Arachidicoccus terrestris: one gene and its partner. The protein of the gene in region 2 interacts with the protein of the main gene of each other region in a pairwise test. Links are inferred from orthologs where the notes say so. Each region holds a gene or a part of one and is shown on either strand. Other genes may lie near its edges.

Evidence for each region. The genes of interacting proteins can lie anywhere in the genome.
Region 1: the proteins of K9M52_RS11040 (region 2) and ileS interact in binary tests that used the Escherichia coli proteins (3 or more experiments, as listed by UniProt). The link is inferred for Arachidicoccus terrestris from one-to-one orthologs.

What each region holds. Positions count from the first base shown.
Region 1 is NZ_CP083387.1:3,219,787-3,224,834, reverse strand. The notes cover bases 1,080-4,972. They hold ileS (isoleucine--tRNA ligase), read right to left. Parts: upstream 4,664-4,972; coding sequence 1,280-4,663; downstream 1,080-1,279. Other genes in these bases: K9M52_RS12540 (hypothetical protein), read left to right, coding at 1,080-1,309. Also shown: 5'/3'-nucleotidase SurE, read right to left, coding at 1-7; K9M52_RS12550 (hypothetical protein), read right to left, coding at 78-227; K9M52_RS12545 (TraR/DksA family transcriptional regulator), read right to left, coding at 298-828; more of K9M52_RS12540, read left to right, coding at 857-1,079. UniProt on the Escherichia coli protein: Catalyzes the attachment of isoleucine to tRNA(Ile). As IleRS can inadvertently accommodate and process structurally similar amino acids such as valine, to avoid such errors it has two additional distinct tRNA(Ile)-dependent editing activities.
Region 2 is NZ_CP083387.1:2,820,052-2,825,145, reverse strand. Bases 1,076-3,997 are described here. They hold K9M52_RS11040 (D-ribose ABC transporter substrate-binding protein), read right to left. Parts: upstream 3,051-3,997; coding sequence 2,100-3,050; downstream 1,076-2,099. Other genes in these bases: K9M52_RS11035 (transketolase family protein), read right to left, coding at 3,166-3,997; K9M52_RS11045 (DUF2291 domain-containing protein), read right to left, coding at 1,462-2,088; K9M52_RS11050 (sugar ABC transporter ATP-binding protein), read right to left, coding at 1,076-1,462. In the rest of the region: more of K9M52_RS11050, read right to left, coding at 1-1,075; more of K9M52_RS11035, read right to left, coding at 3,998-4,152; K9M52_RS11030 (transketolase), read right to left, coding at 4,194-5,021. UniProt on the Escherichia coli protein: Part of the ABC transporter complex RbsABC involved in ribose import. Binds ribose. Also serves as the primary chemoreceptor for chemotaxis.

The DNA.
Region 1 (5,048 bases), 400 kb from region 2 along the record:
CTGTCATAATTCACTTGATTCATAAGACGGCTTACTTCAAAACATAGGAGCAGCTCTGTTTCAAACACAATACTCTTTTAACCGTTGGAGGCAAAAATCTTATCTACAGCATCGCTGAGCATTGGAAATTTCTCCTTCACAAAGTCCTTGACAACTTCGATGGACTTGGCAGCCTGCTGATCATTTAGATCAGCTTCTTCTTTTAAGCGCTTTAATAATTCTTCCATAAAATAATTAATATAAATGAAATCGAATAAAAAAGCAGCCGGAATGGTCAGGCTGCTTTCTGGTATAATTTTAATTCTGTTCTTTTGGTTTAACGATACCCAGTTTAGCCTCCAGGCTCAAGGTCGCATGCGGAACAGCCCGCAGTCGGGCCTTATCAATCAGTTTACCCGTTACCCGGCATACACCATAGGTTTTGTTCTCGATACGGATCAGCGCCTTTTTCAGGTTATCGATAAAAGAGATCTGACGGCTGACCATCTGTGACATCTGCTCTCTTTCCATGCTGACGGTTCCGTCTTCCATGGTCATATAACGACCGTCAACATCACCCCCCATATCGTCTTTACGGGTAATGATACCCTGTAAGTAAGCTACTTCACGACTGGCATCTGCCAGCTTCTTATTGATGAGTACCCTGAACTCTTCCAGCTCCGCATCTGAATAACGGATCATCAGTTCATTAGCCCCATCGGCCGCCTTTCTTTCTTCCAGGGGCTGATAATTAGGTGCATAAGGTTTACTGGTCTTTACACTTGTCTTCGGTACTTTTACCTCTTTAAGCGGTGCCACCTTCTTCTTTACCGGTTTCTTTATTGCCACAGATATACTTTCTTTACTTTTTGTTTGCTTGGATGATGATTTTTTATCAACTGCCTTAGCAGGTGCAGAGACAGGTTTTGCTGCAGATGCTTTCTTAGGAGCAGATGCAGCGGTCGTAGCCTTTTTGGTGGCCGCGCTTTTTGCAGGAGCTGCCTTCTTGGGCGCTACTGATTTAGCAGGCGTTTTTTTTGCGGGTACCTTTTTGGCAGGTGTCTTTGCCGCAGAAGCCGTTTTTTTCGCTACCGGTTTTGCCGCAGACTTTGCCGCTGATTTAGGTGCCGTTTTACCAGCTGCTTTCACGGCTTTTGCCGTTACAGTCGCCTTCTTTGCGGGCGCTGCTTTCTTAGCGGCCGTCCCAGACTTGGCGGTTGCTGCTTTCTTGGCTGCAGGTTTTGTTGCTGCAGCTTTCACAGTTTTTTTATTAGCAGTCTTCTTCGTTGTAGGCATACGCTTAACTGTTTTTTTGGACCTTGATTTTTAGCTTATTATCGTCAATATCAATTTCCGTTCCGTTTTTAACATCTGAAACATATGACAATTTATCTGCCAATATTTCAGAACAAATATAATCATTAAATCTTTGCAGTGCGGCTTTAATTTTACTATTATCAAGCACTTCTACCTGGATACGGTCGGTCAATTCAAATTTCTCTTCCTTACGGATATTCTGAATGCGGTTGACGAATATCCTGGCCATCCCTTCCTGTTTTAAATCCTCCGTAATGGTAATATCCAGGGCTACCGTCAACGGACCACGTCCGGCAACACTCCAGCCGGGCACATCTTCCGCCGTAATCACTACGTCATCTTTTTCAATCGGTATCCGTTCACCATTCACTTCCAGATCCAGCCTGCCATCCTTTTCCAGACGGGCGATATCTTGCTGGGAGAACTGAGCAATCAGTCCTGCGACCTGCTTCATCTTAGCGCCCAGACGTTTACCCAGGGCTTTAAAATCTGCCTTGATCTTCTTATGAATGATGCCCTGATCATCTTTCAGGTATTCTACTTCTTTAATATTGGTCTCCGATTTGATCAGATCCTCAACCTTGGACAACTGCTGCTGCATCCTGTCATCGAGTACCGGAATCAGCACCTTCTGTAAGGGCTGACGGACAATGATGTTCTCTTTCTTGCGTAAGGAAAGGATCAGAGAAGCACTGTCCTGTGCCAGCTGCATTCTTTCTTCCAGTGCCAGATCAATCTTAGAGCTGTCTGCTACCGGAAAATCGCTGTGGTGTACACTCTCAACCGTGAACCTTCCGGTTACCGCATTCAGGTTCCGGAAGAGTTCATCGCTGAAAAACGGTGAAAGCGGTGCCATAAGCCGGGTCAGTGTCTCCAGGCATTCATACAAGGTCTGATAGGCAGATATCTTATCTTTTTCATAATCGCCTTTCCAGAAACGCCTTCTGCAGAGTCTGACATACCAGTTGCTGAGCTGCTCTCCAACAAAACTGTCGATCGCCCTGAAGGCAATCGTCGGCTCATAATCGTCCATCTGGGTGCCTACCTGCTCAATAAGAGAATGTAATACAGACAAAATCCAGCGGTCGATTTCAGGGCGCTCTTCCAGGGCAATGGGAGCTTCTTTAAAAGAGAACCCGTCCAGATTGGCATACAGCGCAAAGAACTGATAAGTATTATATAAGGTGCCGAAGAATTTTCTTTGAACTTCCTCAATACCGGCTAAGTCAAATTTAAGATTATCCCAGGGAGACGCATTCGTCATCAGATACCATCTGGTCGCATCTGCACTGTATTTTTCAATGGTCTCAAACGGGTCTACGGTATTGCCTAATCTTTTAGACATTTTGTTGCCGTATTTATCCAACACCAGACCGTTAGACACTACAGTCCGGTACGCGAGACCGGGATATTTTTCTTCAGAAACGGGCAGTCCGTCTTTTTTTAGTTCTTCCCATACGTCCTCTTTCAGCATGGCGCTGATGGCATGCAGGGTATAAAACCAGCCTCTGGTCTGATCCACGCCTTCGCAGATAAAGTCCGCCGGGTAGTTATCGGCGAAGACCTCCTTATTCTCAAATGGGAAATGCCACTGGGCAAACGGCATGGCGCCACTGTCAAACCATACGTCAACCAGATCCGGCACACGCTTCATCGGTTTGCCGGAAGCCGATAAAAGGATGATCTCATCTACATAGGGTTTATGCAGATCCAATACACCTTTATTCAGAAACCTCACATTCACTTCACCGCCCAATACGTCAGCGGCTTCTTTAATACCGGCTTGCAGGTCATCAATAGAACCAATGCAACGTTCTTCCTTGCCGTCCTCCGTCCGCCAAACGGGTAGTGGCGTTCCCCAGAAACGGGAGCGGCTGAGGTTCCAGTCGACCATATTTTCCAGCCAGTTACCAAAACGGCCCTCGCCGGTGGACTTAGGTTTCCAATTGATCGTCTTATTGAGTTCCACCATGCGGTCCTTGAGTGCTGTCGTCTTGATAAACCAGGCATCTAAAGGGTAATAAAGAATTGGTTTATCCGTTCTCCAGCAATGAGGATAATTGTGTTCATATTTCTCGACTTTAAACGCCTTGCCGGCCTGCTTCAATTCTACGCAGATATCGACGTTCACGTCTACATAGTCGGGTGCATCTTTATAATCCTTGACATAGCGGCCACTGTAATGTCCCATGCCATCAATGAACTTCCCTTCCCGGTCCACCATGATCAGTATGCCGATGCCATACTTTTGCCCCACCTTATAATCATCCGCACCAAAAGCAGGTGCGGTATGAACAATACCGGTACCATCCTCTGTGGTAACAAAATCACCCAGCATCACTTTAAATGCATTAGGGTTTTCGGTATGATTGGCCTCAAAGGGAAGCAATTGTTCATAACGGACACCTTCCAATTCTTTCCCCTTAAAGCTGGCCACCTGACGCCAGGGAATCAGTTTATCACCTGATTGATACGTTTCGAAGTCTTGATTTTCCGCCTCCGCTTTAAAATAGTTACCCACAAGCGGCTGTGCAACAAGTACCATGATAGGAGCCGCGGTATACGGATTAAAACTGTCAATCAGGGCATAGTCGATATTTTTACCAACAGTAAGTCCCAGATTAGAGGGCAGTGTCCAGGGCGTGGTTGTCCAGGCCATCAGACCAACCGGACGACCACCGCTTTGTTCAAACAGCGCTCTGGACTGTTCATTTTCAACCATATTGAAAATGACAGTCGCTGATGTATCTTTTACATCCTTATAGGTGCCTGGCTGATTGAGTTCATGAGAACTCAGACCGGTGCCTGCAGCCGGCGAATACGGCTGTATACTGATGCTCTCGTAGAGATAGCCTTTTTTATACAGCTTTTCCAGTAGCCACCATAAGGTTTCAATATATTTATTATCAAAGGTGATATAAGGATTCTTAAGATCTACCCAATATCCCATCTGCATGGTCAGCTGATCCCATTTATCCTTATAGCGCAGTACGGCCTCGCGGCATTTTTTATTATATTCTTCTACGGTGATCTTTTTACCGATATCTTCCTTGGTAATACCGAGTTCTTTTTCCACCCCTAATTCTACAGGTAGTCCATGGGTATCCCACCCACCTTTACGGCGCACCTGGAAACCTTTCATGGTCTTATAACGGCAAACCATGTCTTTGATCGTTCTGGAGATGACATGATGAATACCAGGCATACCATTGGCACTGGGAGGCCCCTCATAAAACACGAAGCTGGGTGCTCCTTCTCTAAGTGTGATACTTTTTTCAAATGCTTTACCTTCCTGCCAGTTTTTCAGCATGGCTTGCTCCACAGCGGGCAAATCCAATTTTGAAAACTCTTTATACTTATTTGCCATATATATGTTAATCTCCTACTACTAAGTCTTGTCTTAAGAGATATCCGAGATTATCCGGGTATCTTATTATCCATTAGTCTTAGAAAACCTGATTTCTCTTACAGGTTCTCTTAAAATGTGGGCAAAGTTAAGGATATTTTACGATTTAAATTGTCAAGGCTGATTTGGTAAGCATTGGTTAATATAATATATATATAAAACTATCTATTAAATAATTATAGAATAATTTTTAATCATTTTCACAACGAACTCTGCATCCTGGATGTTAAAATCCCTTCGATTCCTTTGGTAATTTGCGGGAAAATCAATAAGAGCACCGTAAATCCTCTCAAAATAACCGGTCCCTCATGGTTCAGGCCGGCAGGATGCCGATAAATGCCCATAT
Region 2 (5,094 bases):
CCTCCGCAACCGGCATTTCCGCAGAGAGCCTGCCTTCGCACATCACCAATACCCGGTTAGCGACCGCCAGTATTTCAGGAATCTCCGAGGATACTACGATTACACCTACCCCGCCCGCAGCCAACTCTCTGATAAGCTTATAAATTTCAGACTTTGCACCGACATCGATGCCTCTTGTCGGCTCATCCAGTAACAGCACCTTTGGATTTTTTGCCAGCCATTTCGCCAAAACAATTTTTTGCTGGTTGCCGCCGCTCAGGTTCCTGGCCAGCGTCTCTCCAGTATGCGTTTTTATCGATAGACGGTGGATATAATATCTGCAGACAGCATTATCTTTAGTTCTATTAAGCAAAAAACCAAAGCGCTGTAATTTCTGCAGTATCGTAATACTAATATTGGGTCTCACGCCCAGGCCGAGAAACAGGCCTTGTAATTTCCGGTCCTCGGGGATTAACATTATTCCTGCGTTGATGGCATCAGCCGGAGATTTAAACTTTAGGGAACCGGATTCCATTCGGATCTCTCCCGTGCTGCTCTTTGGGTGCAAACCGAAAATAGTTTCCATCAGCTCTGTACGGCCAGCGCCCATTAAGCCGTAGATGCCGACAATCTCTCCTTTATACAAACCAAAATCAATGTTATCCACCAGTTTATTGCCGGTATTATCCTGGCTGCTCAACGAAATCCCTTTTAACTCCAACAGAAGCTGGTCCTGCCGGAAATTGCTTACATTCTTTTCAATCCGGATCTTACGGCCCGACATCTTCTCTACCAGCTCATCCTGAGTAATATTTTTGATTTCCCCGCTTCCAACTGTAGTCCCATCCCGAAGCACTGTATAGTTATCGGCTATCTGAAAGAGTTCCCTTAACTTGTGAGAGATATAAGCCACGGTTTTCCCATCCCTCCTTAACTCATTTATGATAACAAACAAATTCTCAACCTCCTTATCAGTAATAGCTGAAGTCGGTTCATCCATTATGATTACCTCCGCATTAGAATGAAGAGCTTTGGCAATTTCAATGAGCTGTTGCTGCCCCACTTTCAGGTTATGGATAAGTGCATCAGGGCGTACATCTAATTTAACCCGTCGGAGTAGCTTTTGCGTTTCCTGTTGCATTTTGGCTTTATCCAGTAAACCGAAACGATCCAGCAATTCACGGCCCAAAAAAATATTCTGTGTAATCGTTAAATAAGGTACCAGATTGAGTTCCTGGTGAATAATCGCAATGCCTGTGTCTTCGGCCTCTTTAGTAGAGTTAAACTGAACCTTTTGACTGTTGAAAATAATATCGCCTTCATATTGCGTGTAGACTCCGGAGAGGATCTTCATTAACGTAGACTTTCCGGCACCATTTTCCCCAATAATAGCAGTAACCTTACCGCTTTGCAATTCAAGATTAACATTATCCAGCGCGGTAACGCCGGAAAATCGCTTCGTAATGTTCTTAGCAATCAGCATTATTCTACTATTTTGATACGTACAGGAACAATCTCCAATCCGTCAAAGTGAACATGAGCTTTATTTATCTGAATGGCACCCACAAAAGCAATGTGCATACCTGGCTTTAGCCTGGTTCTAAAAGAGGGCACCACCTCTTTACGGACGATTTTATTTAGTTGCTCTGAAATACTGTTCAGATCTTCAGTATTAGGGAAATCCTTTAAATTAAAGATACCCAGTGCATCTCGTAGAGTATTGCCATAGACAAATTCCGTAACAAGAACTGCCTTAAACGGCTCTTTGTCCTTTACCAGTAAGCGAACATCATCTTCATTCACCGACGCTACTGTTGCCAGTCCTTTTACCAGTGCATAACGGTAGTTACCAATATCCAGCGCATGCGTGTATTTATCAAACACCTGCTTATTATTCGCTTCAATAAATGTCTTCAAAGAATCAATAACTACAGCACTGTCCAATTTAGCGGCCACCTTATTTTGCCAGATTTTCCTGGCCAGGGCAGCGGCATCAATCCTGGTACCGCCTTTCGTCCCTCTGTCATTTAGCTTTTCTAAATAGATAGAATTGTAACCCAGGAATATAATCAGAACAGCGATCAAGCCATTTTTAATCCATTTATTCATGAGGAGCGTTTTTATTTTTTACCATAACCCGCGTAATCACTTACGTTCTCTTTAGTCACTAATTCAACAGCCACAGGGACCTTCTTAGGAAAGCCATCTTTCTTCCCTTTTAAGTATTCATCTGCAAAACTGGCCGCTGTCTCTGCAATAATCTGCGGGAACTGCATTCCTGTGGCATAAATTTTTCCGTCTCTGATGGCCGCAATCACATCATCGGATCCGTCAAAACCAAATACTTTAACCTTGTCAGCCATTCCAGCAGACACCAGAGCCTGATAAGCACCCATTGCCATAGCATCATTACCACAAAACACCCCATCGATATCCGGGTGTGCCTGCAAAACCGACTCCAGGACTTTCATTGCCTGGTTCCTGTCAAAATCCGCACTCTGCTGAGCCACCATCTTTAGTTCTGGATAATGATCCACTACACTATGAAATCCATTTGATCTGGCCCAAGTGTTATTGTCTCCGACCAGTCCCAGCAGTTCAACATAGTTGCCTTTCTTATGCAGCTCCTGGACAAAACGCTTACCAAGCGCTACTGCCCCTGAATAACTATCAGATAAAATCTGAGAAGTAGGGGCATTGGCCGAATTCACCTCCCTATCCATGCAGAAAACAGGAATTCCGGCGGCCACGGCTTTTTTTACGTTCACCACAGATCCGTCTGCGTCCGTTGGATTAAATAAAATAGCGCTAAAATGCTGGACGATGATATTATCAAAGTGGTCGCTCTCCAACGCCGTATTATTCTGCGAATCGAACAACTTCGCTTCATATCCCAATTCCCGGGCTTTTTTTGCTGCCTGCTGACCAAGAAACACAAACCAGGGATTGTTCATCGTAGAAACGACAATCGCTATCTTTTTTTCTTTCCCGGCATCCTCCTTCCTGCCACACTGTACAAATGCAACACAGACAGTCAAAATGAGAATGGTTTGTCTAATACGTCTAAGCATGTTGAGTGAATTTAATAACGTTTAGGATCAAATACTTCGTTAGCAGATAACTATAAATCAAAGCCATTCTATCACCTCCTCGAACTCACTTTCGCACTATTATAGCTTTTACATCCTATTTGTCGGCTTTATCCATCGACACATTCTGTAACAAATTTTTGACGGCATCAGAAATGCCTGTTTTATTGATTCCATAGTGGTTAAAGATCTCCGTCTGGGAACCTGTTACTGTGTATTCGTCAGGAATTCCCATAATCTTAACAGGCCTGAAAATACTATGCTGCATCAGATAGGCAGCACAGGCTTCCCCAAGTCCACCATTAACACTATGCTCTTCAACCGTCACAACCACTTTGCATTTCTCAGCAGCCTTTTTCAATAAACCCGTATCTAAAGGCTTAATTGTATGCATACTGATGACCATGGTAGCAATACCTTCTGTCTCCAGAACACTCGCTGCCTCTAGCGCCGGATACACCGTTTCACCGCAGGCGATTATCACAGCGTCATCTCCTTTTGTAATCACCCGGCCCTTTCCCAACTTAAATACCTCATCCTTTTCATCATCTTTTAAAAAGGGCATCGCTTTTTTACCGAACCGCAAATACACAGGTTCTGGCCAGTCAGCAGCCTGCTGTATTGCTTGTTCAGTTTCATAGTTATCCGCGGGGGCAACCACAATTATATTATGAATGGCTCTTAAAACAGCGTAATCATGCAAACTATGATGCGTCGTTCCCAATGCCCCATAACTTACACCCGCGCTGATACCAACTACATTTACAGGGTTATTGCTATAAGCCACGTCATTTTTAATTTGCTCCAAAGCGCGTGCAGAAAGGAAACATGCTGGCGAAGTGGCAAATACTTTTTTGCCACAAGACGCCAGACCAGCTGCAACACCCACCAAATTCTGTTCAGCAATTCCCACCTCAATGATCTGCTCCGGATATTTTTCACCAAAAGGTACCAATTTTCCAGAGCCGCGGCTGTCACTGGTCACCGCAATAATTCCGCTATCTTTTTCCGCCAGCCGTTGCAAGGTTTCTGAATACACTTCCAGATTCGCTTTATACGGTCTTTTCTCTATATTTTCTGCCATGAGTTTGATAGATTTACAATAATTTAAGCTGTCTCATTTATTTATAGCAGTAATGCGGCTGCGTTTTCTAATTCCTGATTCGCTTTGTCAAATTCCTCTAAAGTCGGTACTTTATGGTGCCACTTTAACTGGTTTTCCATAAAACTCACACCTTTCCCTTTGGTTGTATGGGCAATAATAACACTCGGTTTCCCTTTCTCAAACGGGGCAGCCAACAAGGCTTCCTTAAGTGCATCTACATCATTGCCATCTACTTCCCGTACTGCCCAGCCAAAGGCTTCCCATTTCTTATCCAGAGGATCTGTACTACACACATCTTTAGTAGCTGCCGTTATTTGTAACCCATTTTTATCTACTATAGCACATAGATTATCCAGTTCATATTGAGCGGCACTCAAGGCCGCCTCCCAATTACTTCCTTCCGGCATTTCACCATCGCCAAGTAGTGTATATACCTTATACGCTTTGTGATCAAGTTTTGCTGCAATTGCCATACCCGATGCGATAGGCAATCCATGCCCCAGGGCACCTGTATTCTGTTCAACGCCGTTAACTTTTCGGGTCGGGTGCCCGATATAATGTGACTGATATCTGCACAAAGTATTGAGATCTTCCTCAGGAAAGAAGCCTTTATCCGCCAATACGACAAACAATGCCTCTACACAGTGTCCTTTACTTTGTATGTACCGGTCCCGATCCGGAGATGTGAAATTCTCCGGAGATACATGCATTACTTCATTATATAAGACATTCAAAACATCTACACACGAAAGACTCCCTCCGGTATGTCCGGCTTTTGCCTTCACTATATACTGGAGTATCTTTCTACGATACTCAATAGATTTTATTTTGAGCTCTTTACTTGTCATTTTCACAATTTAACTGTGCTAAAAATAAAGAGATAAATCTCTTATTCTTAAATTACAGATATCCAATACTCCT